DNA from 3 places in the Arthrobacter sp. Marseille-P9274 genome. Region 3 is predicted to be linked to each of the others. Evidence: riboswitches for the same ligand, from Rfam matches in the RefSeq annotation. Region 3 holds a riboswitch; each other region holds the start of a gene.
What was found. Region 3 has a riboswitch for thiamine pyrophosphate ahead of thiD (bifunctional hydroxymethylpyrimidine kinase/phosphomethylpyrimidine kinase). Riboswitches for the same ligand answer to the same signal wherever they lie in the genome.
Positions count from the first base shown of each region.

Region 1: another riboswitch for thiamine pyrophosphate. It lies ahead of thiO (glycine oxidase ThiO); the one in region 3 lies ahead of thiD (bifunctional hydroxymethylpyrimidine kinase/phosphomethylpyrimidine kinase).
Region 2: another riboswitch for thiamine pyrophosphate. It lies ahead of OC550_RS04050 (ECF transporter S component); the one in region 3 lies ahead of thiD (bifunctional hydroxymethylpyrimidine kinase/phosphomethylpyrimidine kinase).

Region 1 covers NZ_CAMPOV010000001.1:2,171,851-2,177,469, reverse strand. The annotation lists gene OC550_RS09915 (RNB domain-containing ribonuclease) at 1-1,266, opposite strand, end outside; gene OC550_RS09910 (ferritin-like domain-containing protein) at 1,319-2,017, shown strand; gene thiE (thiamine phosphate synthase) at 2,018-2,671, opposite strand; TPP riboswitch at 2,756-2,889, shown strand; gene thiO (glycine oxidase ThiO) at 2,887-4,044, shown strand; gene thiS (sulfur carrier protein ThiS) at 4,041-4,277, shown strand; gene OC550_RS09890 (thiazole synthase) at 4,280-5,047, shown strand; gene OC550_RS09885 (4a-hydroxytetrahydrobiopterin dehydratase) at 5,076-5,619, shown strand, end outside.
Region 2 covers NZ_CAMPOV010000001.1:894,653-900,271, forward strand. The annotation lists gene OC550_RS04040 (energy-coupling factor transporter transmembrane protein EcfT) at 1-346, opposite strand, end outside; gene OC550_RS04045 (ABC transporter ATP-binding protein) at 343-1,887, opposite strand; gene OC550_RS04050 (ECF transporter S component) at 1,887-2,525, opposite strand; TPP riboswitch at 2,571-2,708, opposite strand; gene OC550_RS04055 (DUF4235 domain-containing protein) at 2,817-3,080, shown strand; partial or broken gene mnhG (monovalent cation/H(+) antiporter subunit G) at 3,399-3,746, opposite strand; gene OC550_RS04065 (monovalent cation/H+ antiporter complex subunit F) at 3,736-4,017, opposite strand; gene OC550_RS04070 (Na+/H+ antiporter subunit E) at 4,014-4,577, opposite strand; gene OC550_RS04075 (Na+/H+ antiporter subunit D) at 4,577-5,619, opposite strand, start outside.
Region 3 covers NZ_CAMPOV010000001.1:1,700,467-1,706,085, reverse strand. The annotation lists gene OC550_RS07775 (ribonuclease E/G) at 1-1,766, shown strand, start outside; TPP riboswitch at 1,833-1,929, shown strand; gene thiD (bifunctional hydroxymethylpyrimidine kinase/phosphomethylpyrimidine kinase) at 2,008-3,576, shown strand; gene rplU (50S ribosomal protein L21) at 3,704-4,012, shown strand; gene rpmA (50S ribosomal protein L27) at 4,067-4,330, shown strand; gene obgE (GTPase ObgE) at 4,459-5,619, shown strand, end outside.

The sequences.
Region 1 (5,619 bases), 470 kb from region 3:
CACCGCATCGAACTCCTCGCCAACGCGGTGGCTGAGCAGCGCCGCTTCCACCGCGTCCAGGGAGGCCCGGTCCAGCCGCGAAGCAAGCTGGTCCGATGCCGCCATGAGTTCCGGGAGCCTAGGCAGCGCCTGCCGCACCCACTCCGGGACCTGCAGCCCGGACACCAGCGCCTCGCAGGTCAGCAGGACGAAGCGGTCCACCAGGCGGCGCAGCGGCGCCGTGGTGTGGGCGTAGGGGGCGGCGATCGCCGCCTGGATGTCCTCGGCCGGCGGCTCTCCGTCGAACGGGGTGTAGCCGGCGCCGCGGAACAGGGAGCCTGCCGCGTTCATGATCGCCAGCTGCTTCGGTTCCGAGGTGTCCAGCCCGCGCAGGTATTCGCCGTAGGCGATGCCGTGCGGCCAGGGATGGCCCAAGGCCATCGTCTGGCGGCGGAACCGCTCCTCGGACTCGGCGTCCGGGGCGGGCATGGTGCGCAGGATGCCGACCTTGCCCGCCAGCATGATCCGGGCCGCCGCCATGCCGGTCATGAGGGACAGCTGCGCGTTCCAGTCCTCTACCGGAAGGGCGGGGCGGGCCAGGACGAAGTAGTGCCGGCCGTCGTGGGCGATCTCCTCCTCGGGCAGCTCCAGGCTAGCTCCGCCCCGGGCGAGTTCCAACTCCTGGCGCTTGATGCCGACCTCTTTCAGCAGCACCAGATAGTCCGGGGCGGTTCCGGAATCGATGTCCTCCTGGACCTGCGCGTAGGTGAGCTTGGCCCGGCTGCGCACCATCGCACGGTCGAGGGAAACCTGCACGACGTTCGCACCGCCGTCGAGGGTAAAATCCCAGACGTAGGCGCTGCGGTCCCGGCCGGGGAGCAGGCTGCCGGCGTCCTCGCCGATGGCGTCAGGGTGCAGCGGGATACGTCCGTCCGGAGCGTAAATGGTCTGGCCGCGGACCCGGGTTGCGCGGTCCAATTCCCCGCCGGGCTCGATGAAGGAGGGGACATCGGCGATGGCGTACCAGACCCGGTAGCCGTCCCCGGCACGCTCCAGGTACATGGCCTGGTCCAGGTCCGTGGAGCCGGGCGGGTCGACGGTGACGAATTCGAGCGCGGTGAGGTCGCGGCGAGGCAGCCGCTGGTTGGCCACCGCGCGTTCCGCTTCGGCCAGCACCGGCGGCGGGAACGGGCCGGGCAGTTCCAGCTCGGTCCGCAGTTCCTTCAGGACACGGGCAAGCAGGTGCTGCGACTCGTTGACCTTGGCATCCAGATGTGGGTACGGCACATCCCAAGCCTAATCCTCAGGCGGCGCCGCAGGTCAGGCTACGCTGGAACCTATGAGCACCGAAGAGCAGCCGGCCGGCGCGCCCGCGGCCGGCACGGATGAGGTCCACCGCCAGTACGTCATCGATCTGTACGGCGTGATGGCCTACGGAGAGCTCTCGGCCTTCGAGCGGTTTTCCTCCGATGCCCGCTTCTCGCCGACGCTGCGGGACCGGGCCGCGATCGGCCGGGTGGCCGTGATCGAATTCGAGCATTTCGAGATGGTGAGCGCCGAGCTGGCGCGCATGGGCGTCGACGTGCAGACGGCGATGCTGCCGTTCCAGGCCTCGATCGACGCCTTCCATGAGCGGACCCGGCCGGGGGACTGGTATGAGTCGCTGATGAAGGCCTACGTGGCCGATGCGGTTTCCGGCGACTTCTACCGCGCGATCGCCAGCCGGCTTGATCCGCAGACCCGTGAGGTCGTCGCAAGCATCAAGGAAAACAAGGAGCAGCTGGACCTGCTGACCACCCGGCTCGCGCAGGCTCTCCAGGGCAACGAGCGGCTGGCCTCGCGGCTGGCCCTGTGGGGGCGGCGCCTGGTCGGCGAGGCGCTGACCCAGGCGCAGCGGATCGGAATCGAGCGCTCCTTCCTGGGCGGCCTGCTGGGGTTCGATGAACCCGGAACGCAGGAGACGGTCATCGCCGAGCTGTTCGCGGAACTGACACGGAACCATTCCCGCCGCATGAACGCGCTGGGCCTGACCGCCTGATCACAGCGGGGGCAGCGCCGCCTTCAGCTTGGCCGCCGCGGCCGCGGGATCGTCCGCGTCCGTAATGGCGCGTACGACGACGACCCTCCGGGCACCGGCGCCGGTCACCTCCGCGATGTTGTCCAGCCCGATCCCGCCGATGGCGAACCATGGCTTGGCGGAGTCCACCGCTGCCGACTGCGCCGCGGCTTCCGCCACCAGCTCCAGCCCGACGGCGGTCCGGCCGGGTTTCGTGGGGGTGGCCCACACCGGACCCGTGCAGAAATAGTCCACATCGGCGTCCTCCAGCGCGGCGCCAACCTGCGCCGGCGTATGGGTGGAGCGGCCGATAACGGCCCCGCCGGCCGCACCATTCGACAAGACGCTCCGCGCCGCGGACGGCGGAAGGTCGCGCTGCCCGGCGTGGAAGACCGGTGCGCCGGCGACGGCAGCGAGGTCGGCGCGGTCGTTGACCGACCACAGGCCCGTGTGCCGCGCAGCGACCTCGGCCAGGATGTGCAGCAGATCGAGCTCTTCGGCCGCGTCGAGCGATTTGTCCCGGAGCTGGATAATATCGACGCCGCCGGCGTAGGCGGCGTCCAGGAACTGTTCAAAATCGCCCTGCGCCTTACGGGCATCCGTGCACAGGTACAGCCGGGCTGAGCTCAAATCCATAGCTGTAACCATAACCTCGCGGCGGCACCGCCGGATCGGCCGGTTGTCACATCCGCGCCGCCCGGCCCGCCATGAGTACACTGGTGGCGACACTGCGGGAGCCTGACCCCGCGGCGCCGGCCTCGTGAGCCGGAGCCGACAGGCTGAGAGGGTGCTTGGCACCGACCGTTGAACCTGATCCGGTTCGTACCGGCGTAGGGAAGGAATGACGGACTTTGGCTGTTCAAAAACATCTGGCTGTGGTCGGCGCCGGCATCGTCGGACTCGGCATTGCCTGGGAGGCCTCGCGCCGCGGGCACCGCGTGACCGTGATCGACCCCGCGCCCGCGTCCGGAGCGACGTTCGCCGCCGCCGGGATGCTGGCCCCGGTCAGCGAGCTGTGCTACCAGGAGGAGCAGCTGCTCGCGTTGACCCTGGCGTCCGCCCGGCTGTACCCGGACTTCCTGCAGGGGCTGGGCCATACCGGACACCATACTGCGGGAACGCTGGTAGCGGCCTTCGATGCGGCCGACCGGCTGGCCCTTGAGGACCTGCGCCAGGCCCAGCTGGCCCAAGGACTGCGGGTGGAACGGCTGACCAGCCGCGAGGCCCGCCGGCTGGAGCCGGCGTTGTCCCCGGCCCTGTCCGGAGCCTTCCTCGCTCCCGACGACCACCAGATCGATCCGCGCACCCTGTCCGCGGCGTTGCTGGACGCGCTCGCCGAGGCCGGGGCCGGCATGGTACGCCGGCGGGCCGCCGCACTGGCGAGATCGGGCACCGGGGAGGTGACCGGCGTCGTCCTCGATGACGGCACGCAGGTTGCGGCGGACGAGACAGTGGTGGCCAACGGGCTGGGCGCCGCGGCCCTGGACGGGCTGCCCGCATCCCTGCGTCTGCCGCTGCGGCCGGTCTACGGCGACATCCTGCGCCTGCGGGTTCCCCAGGCGCTGCGGCCGCTCGTGCGTCTGACGGTGCGCGGGCTCGTGCGCGGCCTGCCGGTCTACGTAGTGCCGCGCGAGGACGGGACCGTGGTTATTGGCGCCACTTCGCGGGAAGACGGCTCGGACGCACCGTCAGCGGGCGGCGTCTACCAGCTGCTGCGCGACGCCCAGGCGCTGGTGCCTGCGGTCGCCGAGCTTCAGCTCGAGGAGACCACCTGCCGGGCGCGGCCGGGCACGCCGGACAATGCGCCGCTGCTGGGGCGGGTGGCGGAGGCGGGAGAAGAAGTGCCGGGATTGCTGGTCGCCACCGGCTTCTTCCGGCACGGGGTTCTGCTGGCACCAGCGGCCGCCAAGGTCTGCACCGATCTGGCGGAGGGCCTGCCGGTGCCCGCGGAACTGCTGCAGTTCCGGCCGGACCGCTTCAGCACAAGTATGGAAGGAAGCCAACGATGAATATCACTCTCAACGGGGATCGGCAGCCGGTCGCCGAGGGGATGACCCTGCTGGAACTGGTCGCCGCCACGACGGGCCGGCGCCTGACGGCGGAGGGCAAACCGGACGACGGCGGACGGCTGGGCGTCGCGGTGGCGCTGAACGCCGAAGTGGCCCCGCGCGGAAGCTGGGCGGGCACGCTGCTGTCCGATGGCGACGGCGTGGAACTGATCACCGCGGTGCAGGGAGGCTAGCAATGGACGAGCTGGTTATTGACGGAGCCCGGCTGGGATCGCGGCTGATCATGGGCACCGGGGGAGCGCCCAGCCTGGACGGACTGGGCACAGCCCTGCAGGCGTCCGGCACTGAGCTGACCACGGTGGCGATGCGGCGCTACAGCCCGGACACCGGTGCCTCGCTGTTCGCCCTGCTGGAGCGGCAAGGCATCCGCATCCTGCCGAACACCGCCGGCTGCTTCACCGCCAGGGAGGCGGTGCTGACGGCGGAGCTGGCACGCGAGGCGCTGGAGACGGACTGGGTCAAGCTGGAGGTTATCGCCGACGAGGAAACCTTGCTGCCCGACGCGGCGGAACTGCTGGAGGCGACGGAACAGCTGGTCGGCCGCGGGTTCAAGGTCTTCGCCTACACCAACGACGACCCGGTCCTGGCCCGGCGGCTCGAACTCCTCGGCGCCGTGGCCGTGATGCCCCTCGGTGCACCGATCGGCACCGGGCTGGGCATCCTCAACCCGCACAACATCGAGCTGATCGCGTCCCGGGCCGGCGTGCCGGTGGTGCTCGACGCCGGCATCGGCACCGCCTCGGACGCCGCGCTCGCGATGGAGCTCGGCTGCGACGCCGTCCTGCTGGCCACCGCGGTCACCCGGGCGCAGGACCCGGTGCGGATGGCGGAGGCCTTCAAACATGCCGTGATCGCCGGTAGGCTGGCCGCAACGGCCGGGCGGATCCCCAAGCGCCGGCATGCGCTGGCTTCTTCGGCCTTCGCCGGCCGTCCTGACCTGTAGCCTGGAGAGCCTGACGGCCGGAGGAACAATGAGCGCGCACGACATTCTGGACCGGACACAGATCGACCAGCAGCTGCGGACGCTGCCGCACTGGCGCTACCGGCAGGGAGGGCTGGTCACGGTGTACAAGCTGGAGAACGGCAGGGCGGCGCTGGACTTCATCGCGGCGGCGGGAGACCTGGCCGAGGAGTCGAACCACCACCCGGATCTGGACTGGCGCTACAACCGCGTGTTCCTCCGGCTGACCTCGCACGACGCCGGCGGGGAGGTCACCACCCGGGACATCTCCGCAGCCGCCTCGCTCAGCGAGCTCGCCGAGCGGCTGGGTGCGGACGCGCGTCCGCAGGAGTACCGGAGTTTCGCGCTCGCGGCGGACACCACGGACCCGGCGCAGATTTCCGGCCTCTGGAAGACGGCGCTGGGCTACAAGGAGGGCTGGCAGGGGGAGCTGGTGGACCCGTTCGGCCGCGGCCCCAACGTGTGGTTCCAGCAAACGGGCAGTCCGGCCCGGTCCCGGCTGCACCTGGACGTGTACTACCCGCTCAGCGACATCGCGCCGGTTGTGGCGGCGG
Region 2 (5,619 bases), 810 kb from region 3:
GCCCGCGCAGCATGAAGCCGAGTCCCAGTTCGAGGGACCCTTCGCTGATCGACCAGATGCCCGCGTCGACCAGGATCCGCCCGCTGTCCGCCGAAAGGATCGCGGTGCTCCAGCCGCCCACCGCGGCGGCGATGATCAGCGGCCAGCCCCGCTGCCACAGCAGGCGCAGGGTCAGCCCGGCCAGCCCGAAGAGGGCGACCTCGGCGGCCAGCGCCGTCCCGGCCGACACCCAGTCGATGGAGACAGCGAGCACCGCGGTGATAAAGACCACGGCAGCGAACTTGGCCAGCGGGTTGGCGCGGGTCAGCGGCGCGGAGTTGCCGCCAATGGTCAGCACTTCCCTCATGCCGCACCCGCTTCCAGCCGTGCGGACCCGAGCCGCAGCTCCGAGCCGCCGAGGACGGCGGTGAATTCCTCGTCGTGCGTCACCGAAACGACGGCCGTGCCGGCGTCGAGGAGCTCGGTCAGGAAGGACGCGAGCTCGGCCCAGGTCCGGGCGTCCTGCCCGAAGGTCGGCTCGTCCAGCACCAGCACCTGGGGGCGGGCCGCCAGCACGGTGGCCACGGAGAGCCGGCGCTTCTCGCCGCCGGAGAGTGTATAGGGGTTGGCCTCGGTGAGGTGGTCCAGGCGCAGCCGCGCGAGCAACTCGTCCACGGCCTCGGCGCCCCGGCCCAGGTGCCGCGGGCCGACCATCAGTTCATCCAGCACCGTGCCGGTGACGAACTGGTGCTCGGGTTCCTGGAAGACCGTGCCGATCCGCGCGATGAGCTGCTTCGCCTTCCATTTGAAGGGGTCCGTCCCGGCACCTGCGGCGAGGCCGACGGCGGCGCCCACCTTGCCGTAAGCCGGTGCCAGCAGTCCACCGAGGGTGAGCGCAAAGGTCGATTTCCCCGCGCCGTTGGGGCCGGTGACCGTCAGTGCCCGGCCGGCGGACACCTCGGCGTCGATCCCCGACTGGACCGGCGCCCTGCCGCGGCCGCGGCGGCGGGCGGGTTCCCGGGAGACGGCCAGGCGCTCGGCCGCCAGCAGGAGTTCGCCGCTGCCGGAATTGGCCCGGGGCCGGGTCGCAGGGACCAGCCCGGGAACCCACACCCCCGCCGCCGCCAGCATCCGGCCGGCCTGGTCGAGCACCTCGCCGGGCCGCCAGTCCAACAGCACGGCGGACTGCTGGGCTCCCGACGCGGAGAGGCCCGGCTGCAGCACGACGATCCGGTCGACAAGGTCCTTCCAGACGGCGACCCGGTGCTCGACGACGATCATCGTGGCTCCGGTCTTGTCCAGGCTGCGGCCGACGGCGTCGCGCACCTCCAGCACCCCGGCCGGGTCCAGGTTGGCCGTGGGCTCGTCGAGCAGGACCAGACCCGGACGCATGGCCAGGATCCCGGCCAGCGCGAGCCGCTGTTTCTGCCCGCCGGAGAGGGCGGACGTGGGGTGGTCCAGGGCCAGGCCGCCGAGTCCGACGTCGTCCAGCGCCTCGCCGACGCGCCGCCAGATTTCGTCCCGCGGCACGGCCAGGTTCTCGGCGCCGAAGGCGACGTCGTCGCCCAGGCGCGACAGCACCACCTGGGTCTCGGGGTCCTGCTGCATCAGGCCGGCACGCCCGCGCTGCCCGCGCGGCGGCGTCCCGTCGATCAGCAGTGTGCCCGCCTCGTCGGCCCCGTCGTCGTCGTCGCCCAGGACCCCGGCCAGGGCGTGCAGGAGCGTGGATTTTCCGGCCCCCGAGGCGCCCAGCAGCAGCACCCGTTCGCCCGGCCGGATGTCCAGGTCCAGTCCGTGGACGGCCGGCGCGGTCCGGCCGGCATGGCGCCAGCCCCAGCCCCGCGCGGAAACCGAGGCCGGCCGCGTTGCCGCGGTGGTTCCCGCCGCGTCTGCTACCGAGGCAGCCATCAGGAAAAGACGGGCTCGGTCGCCGCCTTGCGGGACGCGAAGGAGCTGAGCGCCCCGGTCCTGGCCAGGCCGCGGGTGGCCACCCAGGACAGGGCCCCGGCAATGACCGCCCCGGAGATCGCCGTGCAGACGATGTAGAACAGCTTGTCCCCCGCCTCGTACGCGATGTTCCAGCCCCACGGCGCGAAGGAATCATTCAGTCCGCAGAACAGCCCCGCCCCGGCCCCGGCGAGCAGCGCGACCGGCAGGTTGAACTTCCGGTACAGGAATGCCGCGAAGACCAGCTCGGCGCCCAGGCCCTGCAGTATGCCGGAGAGCAGCACCGTGGTGCCGTACTGCGAGCCCATGATCAGTTCGCCCGTAGCGGCGACGGTCTCGCAGAACAGCGCGGCGCCCGGCTTGCGAATGATCAGCATCCCGAGCACGGCCGGGATCATCCAGCCGCCGGCGTATAGCCCGGTCAGCGGCGGATACAGGGCGTTCACCGGCGCGGAAACGACGTTGGCGCCCTGGGACCAGGCCCAGAAAATGACGCCGCCGGCCACGGCGATCAGTGCCGCGACCACGATGTCGACGACGCGCCAACTGTAGTTGGGTTTGCGGGCCGCCGCCGGCGCGGAATGTTCAAAGGTGCTCATGGAATCCTCCTGAGGTCCAGGAGGGGAGGGCAGCCCGATACGGGCAGCCCTGAGAACTCGACTCCCTTCGCCGGTACTAACCGGAGCAGGTTCGAGGGTCTGCGGTTGGCCGCACTCTCAGCGTCCCGCCCGGTGCACGGCTGCTGCCGCCTTCCCGGATCGGACGCTCCCCTGTCGTCATGTGCTGTTATCAGCGCCTTCAAGTCTACACTCCGGCCCGCCCTAAGCTCCCATCGGCGCCGAGCGGTTAGGCTGGGCGTAAATGACGATTACCTACTCAAGGGAGCGGCAATGCATTTGATCTTGAAGCTGATGGGCACCGGCGTCAGCATCGCGGCCGGTTTGGCCGGAGCGAAGCTGATCGACATCCTCTGGAAGCTGGTCACGGGGAAGGATTCCCCGAAGCAGGACACCGAGGCGATGGAGAACACCCTCCGCGCCACTCTGGTGTTCGCGGTGATCTCCGGCGCCGTCAGCGCCATGATCCGCGTGCTCTCCCAGCGCGGGACGCAGCAGGCCATCAACCGCTTCACGAAGACGCGGGACCTGGTCTAGGGGTAAATAACGACGACGGAGGCCAGGCGCGCTCCTGGCCTCCGTCGTCGTTATCCGGCGGCCCGCAGCTCCGGCAACTCCGGCAGCACCGCCGGTTCCCGGCGCAGGTCCGGCAGCACCTCAGCGTCCCGGCGCTGGTCCGGCAGCACCTCAGCGTCCCGGCGCTGGTCCGGCAGCGCCGTCGGCGTCCCGGCGCAGGTCCGCCCGCGCCGCCGACTCCGCCGCCAGCTCGGCTTCCGCGGCCGCGGTGTCGAACTCCTCCGCCTCGTCCGCATTGGCACTCCCGGGCTCCTCGGGAACGGGCAGGTTTTCTTCTTCCGCCGCCTTGCGGACCACTTCGTCCAGTTCGTCGATGCTCAGCGTGTCCCTGCGCAGGTGCTTAGTCCGGTAACCCGCGCGGCCGACCATGTGGGCCGAGACCGGGACGGTGAGCAGCTGGAACAGCCACGCGAGGATCAGCACCGGAACCGCGGCCCAGCTGCGCAGCTGCAGGGCCAGCCCCATGAGGAGCAGGAACAGGCCGAAGACCTGCGGCTTGGTAGCGGCATGCATGCGCGAGAGCAGGTCCGGAAAGCGCAGCATGCCGATGGCCGCGGCCAGGGACATCAGCGAGCCGACGACCAGGCACGCCGCGGCGAGGATTTCGAGGACAGCGTCAGTGTTCATGGGGCCGCCTGTCGATCACGTAGCGGGCCACGGCGACGGAGCCGATGAAGCCGACCAGCGAAATGATGACCACGAGGGTCATGTTGTCCTGGTGCTTCCGGACCGCCATGTCGGCGATGATGCCGGCACAGACGATCGCGAGCAGGACGTCGATCCCCATCACCCGGTCCAGGATCGAGGGGCCCTTCACGATGCGGAAGATCGCCACCGCGGCCGCGATCGTCAGGATCGCGCCGACGATGACCAGCACAACGTCCATGATGCCGGTCATCGTGCGCCTCCCCGCTGCCCCTGCAGTTTTCCGTCCCTGACGATGGCCAGTTCCTCCTTGCTGCCGATGCTCTTGATCAGCCCTTCCTCGATCCGCAGCACCTGGTCCCGGAACCGCTCGGCCCCCTCCGGGGATTCGATGTCCAGGCAGTGCAGGTAGAGCGTGGAGGTGGATCGGTCCACGTCCACCACGAGGCTCCCGGGGATGAGCGAGATGGTGTGTCCAGTGGCGGTCACGATCAGGTCGGAGCGGCTGCGCAGCCGGACCGCCAGCACCGCGTTCCTGGTCCGCGGCCCCTTGGTCAGGGCCACCCACAGGACCTGGAAACTGGCTACCGCCACGTTGCCGATGAACTGCACCACGAAGACCAGGCCGGCGAGGACATTGAGTCTGCCGCCCAGCTCCACCGGCGGCAGGTAGAAGACATTGACGACGACGAGCGCGATGGCCAGGCCGAAGATGAGGTTGCCCGCGCTGTAGTCCTGCCACAGGGCACCCCACAGGACGACCAGCCAGACGAGCAGCGGGATTTCGGTCAGCAGCGGGATCCGGGTGCGCATCACGGCTGCGCTCCTTCCGCCGCGCCGGCCCCGAGCACCGCTTCGATATAGGGCACGCGTTCCAGCAGGCCCAGGCCCGCCTGTTCGCTGAGCTGGAAGAGCGGGCCGGCGAACACCGTCAGCGCGACGCCGAGGACGACGAGGCCGATCGTGGCGCCAACCATGCTCTTGGGCAGCACGTTGCTGGTCGGCTGCGGCGCCTTTCCGGCCGCAACCTGCAGGGCGGCGGCGGGAGCCTTCGCCGGCACGAGGTGCTCCCCGCGGGGCGCACGGTCAGGGACGGCGGCCAGCAGGACCGGGTCCGGATGCTCCGCGTCCGCCGGAGTGCGCCAGAAGGCACGGTTCCAGACCCGCGCCATGGCCAGCAGGGTCAGCAGCGAGGTCAGCACGCCGCCGACCACCAACAGGTAGGCCAGCGGCGTACCCAGGTCGACGCCGGCCTGGAGCAGGCCCAGCTTGCCAAGGAAGCCGGAGAACGGCGGGATCCCGGCCAGGTTCATCGCGGGCACGAAGAACAGGATCGCCAGCAGCGGCGACAGCCGGGCCAGTCCGCCCAACCGGTCCATGTTGGAGGTCCCGCCGCGCCGCTCGATCAAACCGGTGACCAGGAAAAGACTTGTCTGGACGGTGATGTGGTGGGCCACGTAATAGACCGTGGAGGCCAGCCCGAGCGCCGACCCCAGCGCCAGCCCGAAGACCATGTAGCCAATGTGGCTAACGAGCGTGAAGGACAGCATTCGCTTGATGTCGATCTGCGCTAGCGCGCCGAGGATGCCGACCACCATGGTCAGCAGCGCGACAATCATCAGGAAGTTGTTGATCCGGTCCCCCGGGAACAGCAGCGTCTCGGTGCGGATCAGGGCGTACACGCCAACCTTGGTGAGCAGGCCGGCGAACACCGCCGTGACCGGCGCCGGCGCCGTCGGATAGGAGTCGGGGAGCCAGAAGGACAGCGGGAACACCGCGGCCTTGATGCCGAACGCGACCACCAGCATCAAATGCAGGATCATCTGCGTCGAGCTGTCCAGTTCGCCCAGCTTCA
Region 3 (5,619 bases):
CCGGCGACTCAGTGCTGGTGCAGGTCACCAAGGACCCCGTCGGCCACAAGGGAGCCCGGCTGACCAGCCAGGTCTCCCTGCCCGGCAGGTTCCTGGTCTACGTGCCCGGCGGGTCGATGACAGGCATCTCGCGCAAGCTGCCGGATGTCGAGCGCAACCGGCTCAAGAAGATCCTCAAGGAGCACGTGCCCGAGGGCGCCGGCGTCATCGTGCGCACGGCTGCAGAAGGCGCCAGCGAGGAAGAGTTGATGAATGACATCAATCGGCTGCGCGCCCAGTGGGAAGGCATCGACAGCAGGGCCAAGTCGAACAAGACGCTGCCGCCCGAGATGCTCTACGCCGAGCCTGACCTGACCATCAAGGTCGTACGCGACGTGTTCAACGAGGACTTCTCCAAGCTCATCGTCTCCGGCGAGGAAGCCTGGGACACCATCGAGGCCTACGTGACCTACGTGGCCCCGGATCTGGTGGACCGCCTGGAGAAGTGGAGCGCGGACGAGGACATCTTCTCGGCCAACCGGATCGACGAACTGATCCACAAGGCGCTCGAGCGCAAGGTCTTCCTGCCCTCCGGCGGCTCCCTCGTGATCGACCGGACCGAGGCCATGACCGTGGTGGACGTCAACACCGGCAAGTTCACCGGATCGGGCGGCAACCTCGAAGAGACCGTTACCAAGAACAACCTCGAGGCGGCGGAGGAAGTCGTCCGGCAGCTGCGCCTGCGCGATATCGGCGGCATCATCGTCATCGACTTCATCGACATGGTGCTCGAGGCCAACCGCGACCTGGTCCTGCGGCGGCTCGTTGAATGCCTCGGCCGTGACCGGACCAAGCATCAGGTGGCCGAGGTGACGTCCCTGGGCCTGGTCCAGATGACGCGCAAGCGCATGGGCACCGGCCTGCTGGAGGTGTTCGGCGAAAACTGCGAGCACTGCGGCGGCAGGGGCGTTGTGACCCACGACGAACCGATCGAGCACCGCCGGGCGGCAGTCGCCGCGGAGCACCATCAGCACCACGTCCGCGCGGAGAAGCCCCCGCGTCCGGAGCGGCCGTCGCGCAGCGAGAAGCGCCGGAACCGCGGCCAAGGCAGCCAGGGCGCGGGCCAGCCGGCGGAGGCTGTCCACGAGGCGCCGCAGCCGGACGACGCGGAGCGCCAGGCCAAGGCCCAGGCCACCCGGGCCGCGCTGGCGAACATTGCCGCCGCAGCCCAGGCCGCGCATGAGGCCGAGGACCACGCCCATGAGCTGGCCGAGGCGGGCACCGCCCCGTCCGGGCCGGTCCTGAAGATCAACGGCGAGGAAGTGGCGCTGCCGCGGGCCGAGCACAGCCCGGCCGCCGCCAGCGAAAAGCCGGCCCTGACGCTCGAGAACCTGACCGAGGCCTTCGACCGGGTCAGCCCCGAGGTCAAGGCGGAGAAGGCCGCCGCGGCCGAGGCCCGGCCGAGCGCGGCGCCGGAGCCGTCCGCAGACGCCGCCGCACCCGCCGCTGAACCCCTGCAGTCTGCACCTGTGCAGGCGGAACCGGCGACGGCACCGACCGCACCGACGGGTCGGCGCCGGCGCCACCGGGCCGCCGTACGGCCGCAGGGAGCGGCTAACGCCGAACCCGTCCAGCAGCGCCCCGATGAGCCCGCGGTTGCCGCCGGTGTTGCCGGCGCAGCCCGCAGGGTGTCTGTCTCCGCGCCGGAGGCCAAGCCGGCCCAGCCGGAGAAGAAGGCCGCCGAACCGGTGATCCTGGGCGTCGGAGTTCCCGCTTCCGAACTCTGATCGCGGCAGCAACGACGCCGCCGGGTGCCTCCTGCTGAGCACCCGGCGGCGTTTTGCTATGCTGGCGTCAGTGACACGGGGTGCCGGCAACGCCGGCTGAGATGGATACCCGTTGAACCTGAACCAGTTAGGACTGGCGGAGGGATTGTCACACGGCTCCATCGGCGTTGCCTCTTCGTTCCGCTTGTTCCGCCGCGCTGCCGTGCAACGTTCGCTCCGCCTCTGATCGATGGAGCCAGCAGTGGAAACCCGCAGCATCCCCAGGGTATTGAGCATCGCCGGAACCGACCCGACCGGCGGCGCCGGCATCCAGGCAGACCTGAAGAGCATCGCGGCCAACGGCGGGTACGGCATGGCCGCCGTCACGGCGCTGGTCGCCCAGAACACGCGGGGTGTGCGGAGCGTGCACACGCCGCCGCCCTCGTTCCTGGCGGAACAGCTGGCATCGGTCAGCGACGACGTCGAGATCGACGCCGTGAAGATCGGCATGCTCGGCTCGGCGGACATTATTGAGGCGGTCGGTGAGTGGCTCGCGGAAACCGCGCCCGCCGTCGTCGTTATTGATCCGGTGATGGTGGCGACCAGCGGCGACCGGCTGCTGGAACCGGCGGCGGAGGAATCCCTGCGTCTGCTGCTGCGGCACGCCCACCTGGTCACTCCCAACCTTCCGGAACTCGGGGTACTGCTCAACGAGCCGGTGGCGGAAGACTGGGATGCGGCGCTGGCGCAGGGCCGTACGCTCTCGCGCCGCTACGGGACCATCGTGCTGGTGAAGGGCGGACATCTGCCCGGCGGCGACTGCCCCGACGCACTGGTGGACGTGAACGGCCGGCTCGCTGACGACGTCGTCGAATTCCGTTCGGCGCGCGTGGCCACGGCCAACACGCATGGCACCGGCTGCTCCCTCTCCTCGGCGATGGCGACGGTTCAGGCCCGGACGGGGGACTGGACCGAGTCGCTGAAGCAGGTGAAGGAGTGGCTCTTCGGCGCGCTGGTCCGCGCCGACGAGTTGGAAGTCGGCCGCGGCAACGGGCCGATCCACCACTTCCACCACCACACCCCGCTGCCACCAACCGCCTTCAGCGCCGAGTGCTGGGAAGACATCACTGGCCTGCGCAAGGGAATTTTCGCCCTCGACTTCATCCGCCAGCTGGGTGACGGGTCGCTGCCGGAGGCGGACTTCGGCTACTACCTCGCGCAGGACGCGCTCTATCTGTCCGGCTATTCGCGCGCGCTGGCGCTGGCCAGCAGCTTGGCGCCGACGGCGGGGGAGCAGCTGTTCTGGGCGAAGGGCGCCCGCGACTGCATCGAGGTGGAGGCGCAGTTGCACCGGGAGTGGCTTAGCAACCGGGAGGTTTCCGGCAGGCTCGGGCCGGTGACCAAGCAGTACGTCGACCATCTGCTGGCGACGGCCGCCTCCGGTGGCTACGCCGAGCTCGTTGCGGCCGTCATTCCGTGCTACTGGCTGTATGCGCATGTTGGTGAGGTGCTCCACGGCGCATACCGCGCGTCGGGAGCGGCCGGGCACCCGTACGGGGGCTGGCTGGAAACCTACGCAGACCAGGGGTTCGCGGAGGCGACGCGGCAGGCGGTCGGTATCATGGACGATGTTGCCGCCCGTTCGACCGAGGACGTGCGGCGGCGGATGCTTGAGGCATTCCGTGAGTCCTCGCGCTACGAGCTCCGGTTCTTCGACGCACCGCGGCTGTACGCCGGAGGTTCGTCGGCCTGGGCAGGGGCCGGATCGGCGGGACACGCCACGCCCGACCAGCCGGTATTTGCGGGTTGGAGCGGATATAGCGTAACCTAGATCTTCGGTGCAAACGCCTTCGAAGGGATCATCCCGTTGGCGTGACTGCACAGCGCTGGCGCGGAGCTAAGCAAGCCCGCAGAAGAGCGCGTAAAGGTATCAAACGTCGAGAGAAGTGAGTTCCCAAGTGGTGTACGCGATTGTCCGCGCAGGCGGCCGCCAAGAAAAGGTTTCCGTAGGAGACCTCGTGACCCTTGACCGCGTCCCCGGTGGAGCCGGCAGCACCTTCGAGCTGCCTGCACTGCTCCTGGTCGATGGCGACAAGGTCACCTCCGCAGCTGACGAACTGGCCAAGGTCAAGGTCACTGCCGAGATCGTTGAGAATCTTCGCGGCCCGAAGATTGTCATCCAGAAGTTCAAGAACAAGACCGGCTACAAGAAGCGCCAGGGCTACCGTTCCGAACTGACCAAGGTCAAGGTCACCTCCATCGCTTAATTGCGGTCGGCAGGCTTCCAGCAGTTTCCAAAGACACAAAGGTAGGCATAGCAAATGGCACATAAGAAAGGTGCGAGCTCCACTCGCAACGGTCGCGATTCCAACGCTCAGCGTCTGGGCGTGAAGCGCTTCGGTGGCCAGGTGGTCTCCGCTGGTGAGATCATCGTCCGCCAGCGCGGCACCCACTTCCACCCGGGCGCCAACGTTGGACGCGGCGGCGACGACACTCTGTTCGCCCTCGAGGCCGGAGCCGTTGAATTCGGCACCCGCCGCGGACGTCGTGTGGTCAACATCGTTGCTGCTGCAGCCGCCGAGTAGTTTTCGGCTGTAGACAGCTTTCCAGTGAGGCGGGCCGGCTGGTCCGCCTCACTGGTATTTAACCCGACTAGAATCACCCATGGACCGTCCGTGCGCGACAGGTCCGCCGCACGCAAGAGGAGTTGAACGTGGCAACTTTCGTTGACCGGGTTGTACTGCACGTATCCGGTGGAGACGGCGGCCACGGCTGCGTTTCCGTGAGACGCGAAAAGTTCAAGCCACTGGGCGGTCCCGACGGCGGCAACGGCGGTAACGGCGGCGACGTCATCCTCCGGGTCGACCCGCAGACCACCACGCTGCTGTCCTACCACCACGCGCCGCATCGCCATGCCAGCAACGGCGACTTCGGCAAGGGCGACATGCGTCACGGCAGCAACGGGGAAACCCTCGTCCTGCCGGTCCCGGACGGAACGGTCGTCAAGACCAAGGACGGCAAGGTCCTGGCCGACCTGGTCGGCGAGGGCGCCGAGTACGTCGTGGCCGCGGGCGGCCAGGGCGGCCTGGGCAACGCGGCGCTTTCGTCCCAGAAGCGCAAGGCGCCGGGCTTCGCGCTCCTCGGAGTTCCCGGGGACGAGCGGGACGTGCTGCTGGAGCTGAAGACCATCGCCGACGTCGCGCTGGTCGGCTATCCCTCGGCGGGCAAGTCAAGCCTGATCGCGGCGCTGAGCGCGGCCCGGCCCAAGATCGCCGACTACCCGTTCACCACCCTGGTGCCCAACCTCGGCGTCGTGCAGGCGGGCGATGTCCGCTTCACGATCGCGGACGTCCCCGGACTCATCCCCGGCGCCAGCGAAGGCCGGGGCCTGGGCCACGAGTTCCTCCGCCATGTCGAGCGCTGCGCGGCACTGGTGCACGTGCTGGACTGCGCCAGCCTCGAGTCGGACCGCGACCCGATCACGGACCTCGAGGTGATCGAGGAGGAGCTGGGCGCCTACGCCGTCGACATGAGCTACGCGGGCAGCGAGGGCGTCGTGCCGCTGAACGAACGGCCCCGGCTGGTCGCCCTCAACAAGGTGGACGTCCCGGACGGACGGGACATGGCGGAATACGTGCGGCCGGAACTGGAGCGCCGCGGCTACCGCGTCTTCGAGATCTCCGCTGTCAGCCACGAAGGCCTGCGCCAGCTGAGCTTCGCCATGGCCGAGATCGTTTCCGCCGCCCGCACCAACGCGGCCTCCGCTCCCGCCCCGGCGAGGATCGTGCTGCGGCCCAAGGCGGTCAACGAGGCCGGCTTCACCATCCGCAAGGAAGAGAAGAACCTGGAGCCGCTTTACCGCGTGCTGGGGGAG